Regions from separate parts of the Idiomarina sp. UBA3162 genome, predicted to be linked through region 1. Evidence: predicted binding sites of a transcription regulator. Region 1 holds the regulator's gene; the other holds the start of a gene.
The links. Region 1 encodes FliA, which starts transcription of late flagellar genes. Its sites were predicted from a motif close to CTAAAGNTNNNNNNNNNNNNGCCGATA; they were not measured.

Region 1 (3,424 bases):
ACTGCAACATCAGTTGAGCGGTTTGATGAAACAAGAAATTGAGCGCGAAGAACCAATGCGCGCCTTATTGACCCAACGCCTTATGACTATGGGTGTGAGCGAACGAATTGCCGATCAAATCGCCTGCTTCATCCCTGAGGGCGATGACATCGAAGATAGCTGGGAGCAATCATTGCAATTATTGGAAGGTCAGCTTAACACCACCCATGACGATATTTTGACTCGTGGCGGTGCAGTTGCGTTAGTCGGTCCGACGGGTGTCGGTAAAACAACGACGATTGCTAAGTTGGCAGCCCGTTATGCGCAGCGCCACGGCTCTGACTCGGTCGCATTGATTACCACCGATACGTTCCGTATTGGCGCAAGCGAACAACTGAAAGTGTATGGTCGTATTATCGGTTGTCCAGTTAAAGTCGCAAACGATGCTAAAGAGTTAGCTGATGCAATGCTGACATTGCGCGACAAACGCCTGATTTTGATCGATACCGCGGGTATGGGTCAGCGCGATAAACGCTTAAGTGAACAACTCGCGCAATTATTACAGAATAAACGTCTAAGAATTCGTCCATATTTGGTATTATCTTCAACATCACAAACACAGGTGTTGAACGATACGGTTAAGCAGTTCAAAACATTGCCGTTGGCAGGCTGCATTTTTACTAAACTAGACGAGTGTTTAAGTTTAGGTGAAAGTATCAGTGTTGCCATCGAGCAAGGGCTTGCGGTGGGCTACTTAACCCACGGACAGCAAGTACCAGAAGACATTCGCGTGGCGGACGAGCATTACATGGTCACCGAAGCAGAGCGCTTATACGATAAAAGCATTTGTTCGAATGTGTCAGACATGCCAAAATCAAATTGGCAGGCCGTTCAATAAAAGGTCATCGATTAATCAAGCATTAACCAGCAGTAAGAGTTAGAGCGCATGGATCAAGCTAGTGGCTTAAGAAAGATGAAACAAAGTAAAGTCAAAGTCATTGCAGTAACGGGTGGTAAAGGCGGTGTGGGTAAAACCAACATCTCTTTAAACATGGCTATTGCAATGGCAGAGCAAGGCAAACGGGTATTGGTGCTAGACGCTGATTTAGGTCTCGCCAATGTCGATGTCATGCTCGGACTGCGCGTGCAAAAAAATCTTTCTCATGTGCTCAGTGGGCAGGCCGAACTCAAAGACATTCTGATAGAAGGCCCAGCAGGTATTAAGATTGTACCGGCCACTTCAGGCACCCGTTCGATGATTGACCTCGACGAGACGCAACACGCAGAGTTGATTCGCGCTTTTAGCGATCTACAAGGAGACTTTGACGTGTTGGTGATTGATACCGCAGCGGGTATCGGTAATACCGTTGTGCGTTTTGCCCGCGCTGCTCAAGATGTGATGCTGGTAGTTTGTGATGAGCCGACTTCAATTACTGATGCTTACGCGCTGATGAAAGTGCTGAGCAAAGAACAGGATGTGTTCAAGTTTAAAGTTGTTGCCAATATGGTGCGTAACCTAAGAGAAGGCCAGTTGCTGTTTAATAAGTTGACCAAGGTCACTGATCGGTTTTTGGATGTCGCGCTAGAATTAGCCGCCATCATCCCGTTTGACGATAACATTCGTTTGGCGGTACGAAAGCAAAAGCCATTAGTACTTATGCAGCCTCGTTCGCCTGCCTCATTAGCCATCAAAGCCCTTGCGCAACGTGCGCTTGACTGGCCGGTACCTGCGCAAGCAGGCGGGCATTTGGAATTTTTTCTTGAACAATTAATAGGATCGGCCGATAACGGTAAGAAGCAGGATGTTGCCAATGAATAAAGCCGCTGTTTACAGTGCCCATGCTGATAATCGTCAGGCGATTATCGAGCAACATACGGGGCTCGTGAAGCGAATCGCACACCACATGATGGCGCGCCTACCCGCGAGCGTACAAGTCGATGACTTGATCCAATCCGGTATGATTGGCTTATTGGAAGCAGCTAGAAATTTTGATAACAGCAAGGGCGCGAGTTTTGAGACCTTTGCGGGCATTCGTATTCGTGGTGCTATGCTCGACGAAATCCGTCGCGGCGATTGGGCACCGCGGTCGGTGCATCGTAACCATCGACGTGTGTTAGAAGCCATCCGCCAAGTCGAGAACGACACGGGGCGTGATGCAAAGGATACGGAAGTAGCGGAAAAGCTAGAAATGTCGCTCGAGGAATACCACGCTATTCTGCGTGATGTTAACTCGGGACGAATTATTGGCATCGAAGATCTGGGCGTCTCGGAAGATGTCATCGTGCCTGAACAAGTAACAGGCACCAACTATGAGCCGCAAAAAGATGTAGAGAACGATGCGTTTCACCGTGCACTGGTGGACACCATCTCTGGCTTACCTGAACGTGAAGCCTTAGTGCTTTCGTTGTATTATGATGAGGAACTGAACCTAAAAGAAATTGGGGAAGTGCTCAGCGTGAGTGAATCACGTGTTAGTCAAATTCATAGCCAAGCGATGATGCGCTTAAAAACGCGTATGCAAAGCTGGGTAGAGTAATTGTCGTAGTAATCGAGAGCCCAAGTGGAGGGAGCTTTGGATAAAAACATGAAAATTCTTGTTGTTGATGACTTTTCAACAATGAGACGAATCATCAAAAACCTTCTTCGCGACCTTGGATTTACCAACATCCAAGAAGCTGACGATGGCAACACCGCCTTACCGATGCTCCAGCAAGGTGACTTTGACTTTGTTGTCACTGACTGGAACATGCCAGGGATGCAAGGTATCGACTTACTTAAAGAAATTCGTAAAGACGATGACCTCGCGCACTTGCCGGTACTGATGGTGACCGCAGAAGCTAAACGCGAGCAAATTATTCAAGCCGCCCAAGCGGGCGTCAATGGATACATCGTTAAACCTTTCACAGCTGTCACGTTGAAAGAGAAGCTCGATAAAATCTTTGAACGCATCAGTTAATGAGTGCGGTTATGTCAAAATCATCGGCAAATATATCGCTCCAGCAAGCGCAGCAACTGGTTGAATGGCTAGAAGCGGGCGAGCAAGCCAAAGCCGATCAATGGCTTGATGACTTTCGCGAGGAGCGTGATGACAAACTCTTCACGTCGGTGGGGCAACTGACTCGCGATCTCCACGAAGCACTGCAAGATTTCCAACTCGATCCGCGGATTATGCAGTTAACACAGGATGACCTGCCCGACGCACAAAACCGTCTGCAGTACGTTATCGAAAAGACAGAAGACGCTGCTAACCGAACCATGGATGCAGTCGAAGCCTGCTTGCCGATGACTGACGAAATGCATCAGCGCGTCGAACAAGTCATGCCGGCCTGGCAGCGATTGATGAGTAACGATATTCAGTTGCACGAATTCAAAGAAATGTGTCACCAAGTCGATGCGTTAATGCGTGAATGTGGTCAGAATATGCCGCAAATTCATGGCTTAATG
Region 2 (3,424 bases), on a different contig from region 1:
ACATTAGCCGGCACGACGGACCTGGAAAATATCGTGGGTCAGATCGCGGGCGGCGATCCCGATTATGATGTCAGCATTGTCGGTGAACCGTCTGTCGGTGACAGTTATTCAATTGAATACAACACGAACGGCTTTGATGATAACAGTAATGGTCAGGAACTGGCGGACTTGCAACGGCAACAATTAGTGCGTCGTGATGGTGCGGAAGCCGAAGATCCGACCATGACATTTAATGAGAGTTACGCGCGCTTGGTGTCGGATGTGGGTAGTCGTGTGAGTCAAAACCGTGTATTGCGCGATTCAGCCGAAGCGATTAAATCGCAGACCGAGGCACTCTATGAGTCGAAAGCAGGCGTGAATCTCGAGGAAGAAGCTGCGAATTTGATCCAGTACCAACAAGCCTACACGGCATCCGCTCGGATCATTACAACGTCGCAAACCATTTTTGATACGTTACTGCGCTCACTGGGCTAAGTAGCTGCATGATGAGCAGGAGTGAATTATGCGTTTAAGTACCAATTTGTTTTATCAGCGTGCGCAAGACAGCTTAACGCAGTCGCAGTCTCGCCTTGATAAGGTGCAACTGCAACTGACTAAGCAAACGCGCATTCTCAGCCCCGCTGACGATCCGATCGGTAATTCTCAGGTATTAGCGCTAGACGAGAAGCTGGCGCAAAATAGCCAGTTCGATCGCAACTCGGTGACGTTGGAAAACAACCTCAGCCGTGAAGAAAGCGTGTTGTCGAATATTGTCGGTTTCGTGCAACGTGCTCGCGTGCTCGCAAACCAAGCCGGTAATGGGAGCTACAGCCAAGAGAACCGCGAAGCTTTAGCATTGGAGTTGCGTAACATCGAAGATGCTATTTTTGATTTTACTAACGCGCAAGATGAGTCGGGTGAATATATTTTTGCCGGATATCAAAATCGTATCCAGCCGATGAACTATGACCAAGTCACACAAAGTTATAGTTATGATAGCGATGACGGTCAGCGCCAAATTCAATTATCGCCGAGCCTTTATTTACCGGCCGGAGACCCAGGGAGTAAAGTGTTCGGCACCTTGTCGAACCGCGTTGACGTGGAGTTCACTGGCGGCAATAACTTGGTGAATAGTTTGACTGCGAGTGACCGCGATGCGCTAGCAAACTATTGGGATGCGGGCGATGCCGCGACGCAATCGGCAACAATAAATTTTGTCGGCGGTAACTATGAAATTGTCGATGGCGGCGGTACAACAGTAGCAACTGGGGCCTATACTGCGGGTGATACCATCAGTTATCAGGGTCTAGAAATTAATACCAGTAATGATGTGGTCAATGGTGATTCAATTACGTTTGATATTAATGAGCCCGTATCACGAAACCTGTTAACGCAGATCGGCGATTTGGCGAGTGCGTTAGAGAATTCCGATGGCAATCAGAAATTCTCTTATCGTGAGGAAATTGCTTCGTCTTTGACAGCATTCGACGACGCGATTTCTAACCTGACCGACACGCAAGCTAAGGTCGGGGCGCGGTTGAATGTGTTAGAGAATACTCGGTTGAGCAACGCGGACCTGGAAATTGTTAACAAAAAAGCGCGGTCCGATATTGCCGATGTGGACTATTCGACAGCGATTACTGACCTTGTTAAGAACGAAACGATCTACTCGGCTGCTCAACAAGTGTTCACTCGGGTATCTCGTTTGAGTTTATTTGATTATTTATAAATAACTTATCATGTTGGCTGATAGTCAACAGTGACAAGGTATACAGAGATTTTATGAAGGGTTCAGTTGAGTGCTGAACCCTTTTTTTGTAAAAAAATTCAAAAAAGCGGCTAAAGTTTGCCGCTCCGTTGCCGTTAGCCTGAATGACGGCTAAATTTTGCCGTTTTATCGGCAGGTTTAGCCAAAACAAAGCTAAGGAGCAGAATTATGCCTTTATATGTGAATACCAACGTCAGCTCGTTGAACGCACAGCGCCAATTGATTAACTCAGGTAATAAATTGGATACTGCGTTTGAACGTTTGTCGTCAGGTTTCCGCATCAATAGTGCATCAGATGATGCCGCTGGTTTGCAGATCTCGAACCGCCTTGAGTCTCAGGTAATGGGCTTGAACCAAGGTAACCGTAATGCGAACGACGGTATTTCATTGGCACAAACAGCGGAAGGCGCGTTAGACGAAGTGACTAATACCTTCCAACGCGTACGTACCTTGGCGCAGCAAGCGGCGAACGGTTCTAACACCGGTGAAGACCGTTTAGCGATTCAAGAAGAGATTCGCGTATTGATGAGCGAAGTGAATCGTATCGCAGAAGACACTACATTTGGTGGTCAAAGCCTGCTTGACGGTTCTTACAGCGCGTCTTTTCAGGTTGGTGCAGATGCTAACCAAACCATCAACTTCGACATGCAAACTGTTGGCGGTACTGCAAACTCAATGACTGCGGCAGGTGGTTTCACTTTGTCGGGTATCGCGAGTGTTGCATCCGCTGTATCGGGTGAATCTTTGTCAGCGATTTCTGGCACAGCAAACACTAATAGCTTCGCAGGCGCATTCGTTGCTTCAGCGATTTCTGTATCGACTCAAGATGCAGCACAAGAAGTGTTGGCGGGTATGGATAACCTGATCGCTGTGGTTGATAAGAAACGTGCAGAGTTGGGTGCGGTACAAAACCGTTTCCAATCAACGATTCGTAACCAAGGCAACGTTTCTGAAAACCTAGAAGCTGCGAAATCGCGTATTAAAGACGCGGACTTTGCTGCTGAAACTGCAAAACTGACTCAGTCTCAGATCTTGCAACAGGCTTCACAGACTATCCTTGCCCAGGCTAACCAGCGCCCACAGGCAGCGCTTCAGTTACTTGGATAAGTTATTGAATTTATTAAAAAAGCCGGGCTTATGCTCGGCTTTTTTTATTTTTATTCTAAAGTAACGATTGGCATCGCCGATACCCTTTTTAGTCACAGAGTTTAACTAAGCGTCAACGACGCTCGATGCAAAGAAAGGGGAATGTTATGCCTTTATACGTAAATACCAATGTGAGCTCACTGAACGCTCAGCGTCAGTTGATCAACTCAGGTAACAACTTAGACCAAGCTTTTGAACGTCTATCATCTGGTTTTCGTATCAATAGTGCATCTGACGACGCTGCCGGTTTACAAATTTCAAACCGTCTTGAATCGCAGGTGATGGGTCTTAACCAAGGTAACCGTAACGCTAACGACGGTATCTCACTTGCACAAACCGCTGAGGGTGCATTGGACGAGGTTACTAATACGTTCCAACGTGTACGTACTTTGGCACAGCAAGCGGCGAACGGTTCTAACACCGGTGAAGACCGCTTAGCGATTCAAGAAGAAATTCGCGTATTGATGAGCGAAGTGAACCGTATCGCAGAAGACACCACCTTTGGTGGCCAAAACCTGCTTGACGGTACTT

Region 2: a site for FliA is predicted at 1,819-1,845, ahead of B2X00_RS00410 (flagellin). Genes of this name have one in related genera too.

What each region holds. Positions count from the first base shown of each region.
Region 1 is NZ_DEYI01000053.1:34,210-37,633, reverse strand. Features, by position in the region: gene flhF (flagellar biosynthesis protein FlhF) at 1-877, shown strand, start outside; gene B2X00_RS06370 (MinD/ParA family protein) at 926-1,798, shown strand; gene B2X00_RS06365 (RNA polymerase sigma factor FliA) at 1,791-2,516, shown strand; gene cheY (chemotaxis response regulator CheY) at 2,553-2,936, shown strand; gene B2X00_RS06355 (protein phosphatase CheZ) at 2,948-3,424, shown strand, end outside.
Region 2 is NZ_DEYI01000003.1:92,715-96,138, forward strand. Features, by position in the region: gene flgK (flagellar hook-associated protein FlgK) at 1-474, shown strand, start outside; gene flgL (flagellar hook-associated protein FlgL) at 503-1,708, shown strand; gene B2X00_RS00410 (flagellin) at 1,916-2,854, shown strand; gene B2X00_RS00415 (flagellin) at 3,001-3,424, shown strand, end outside.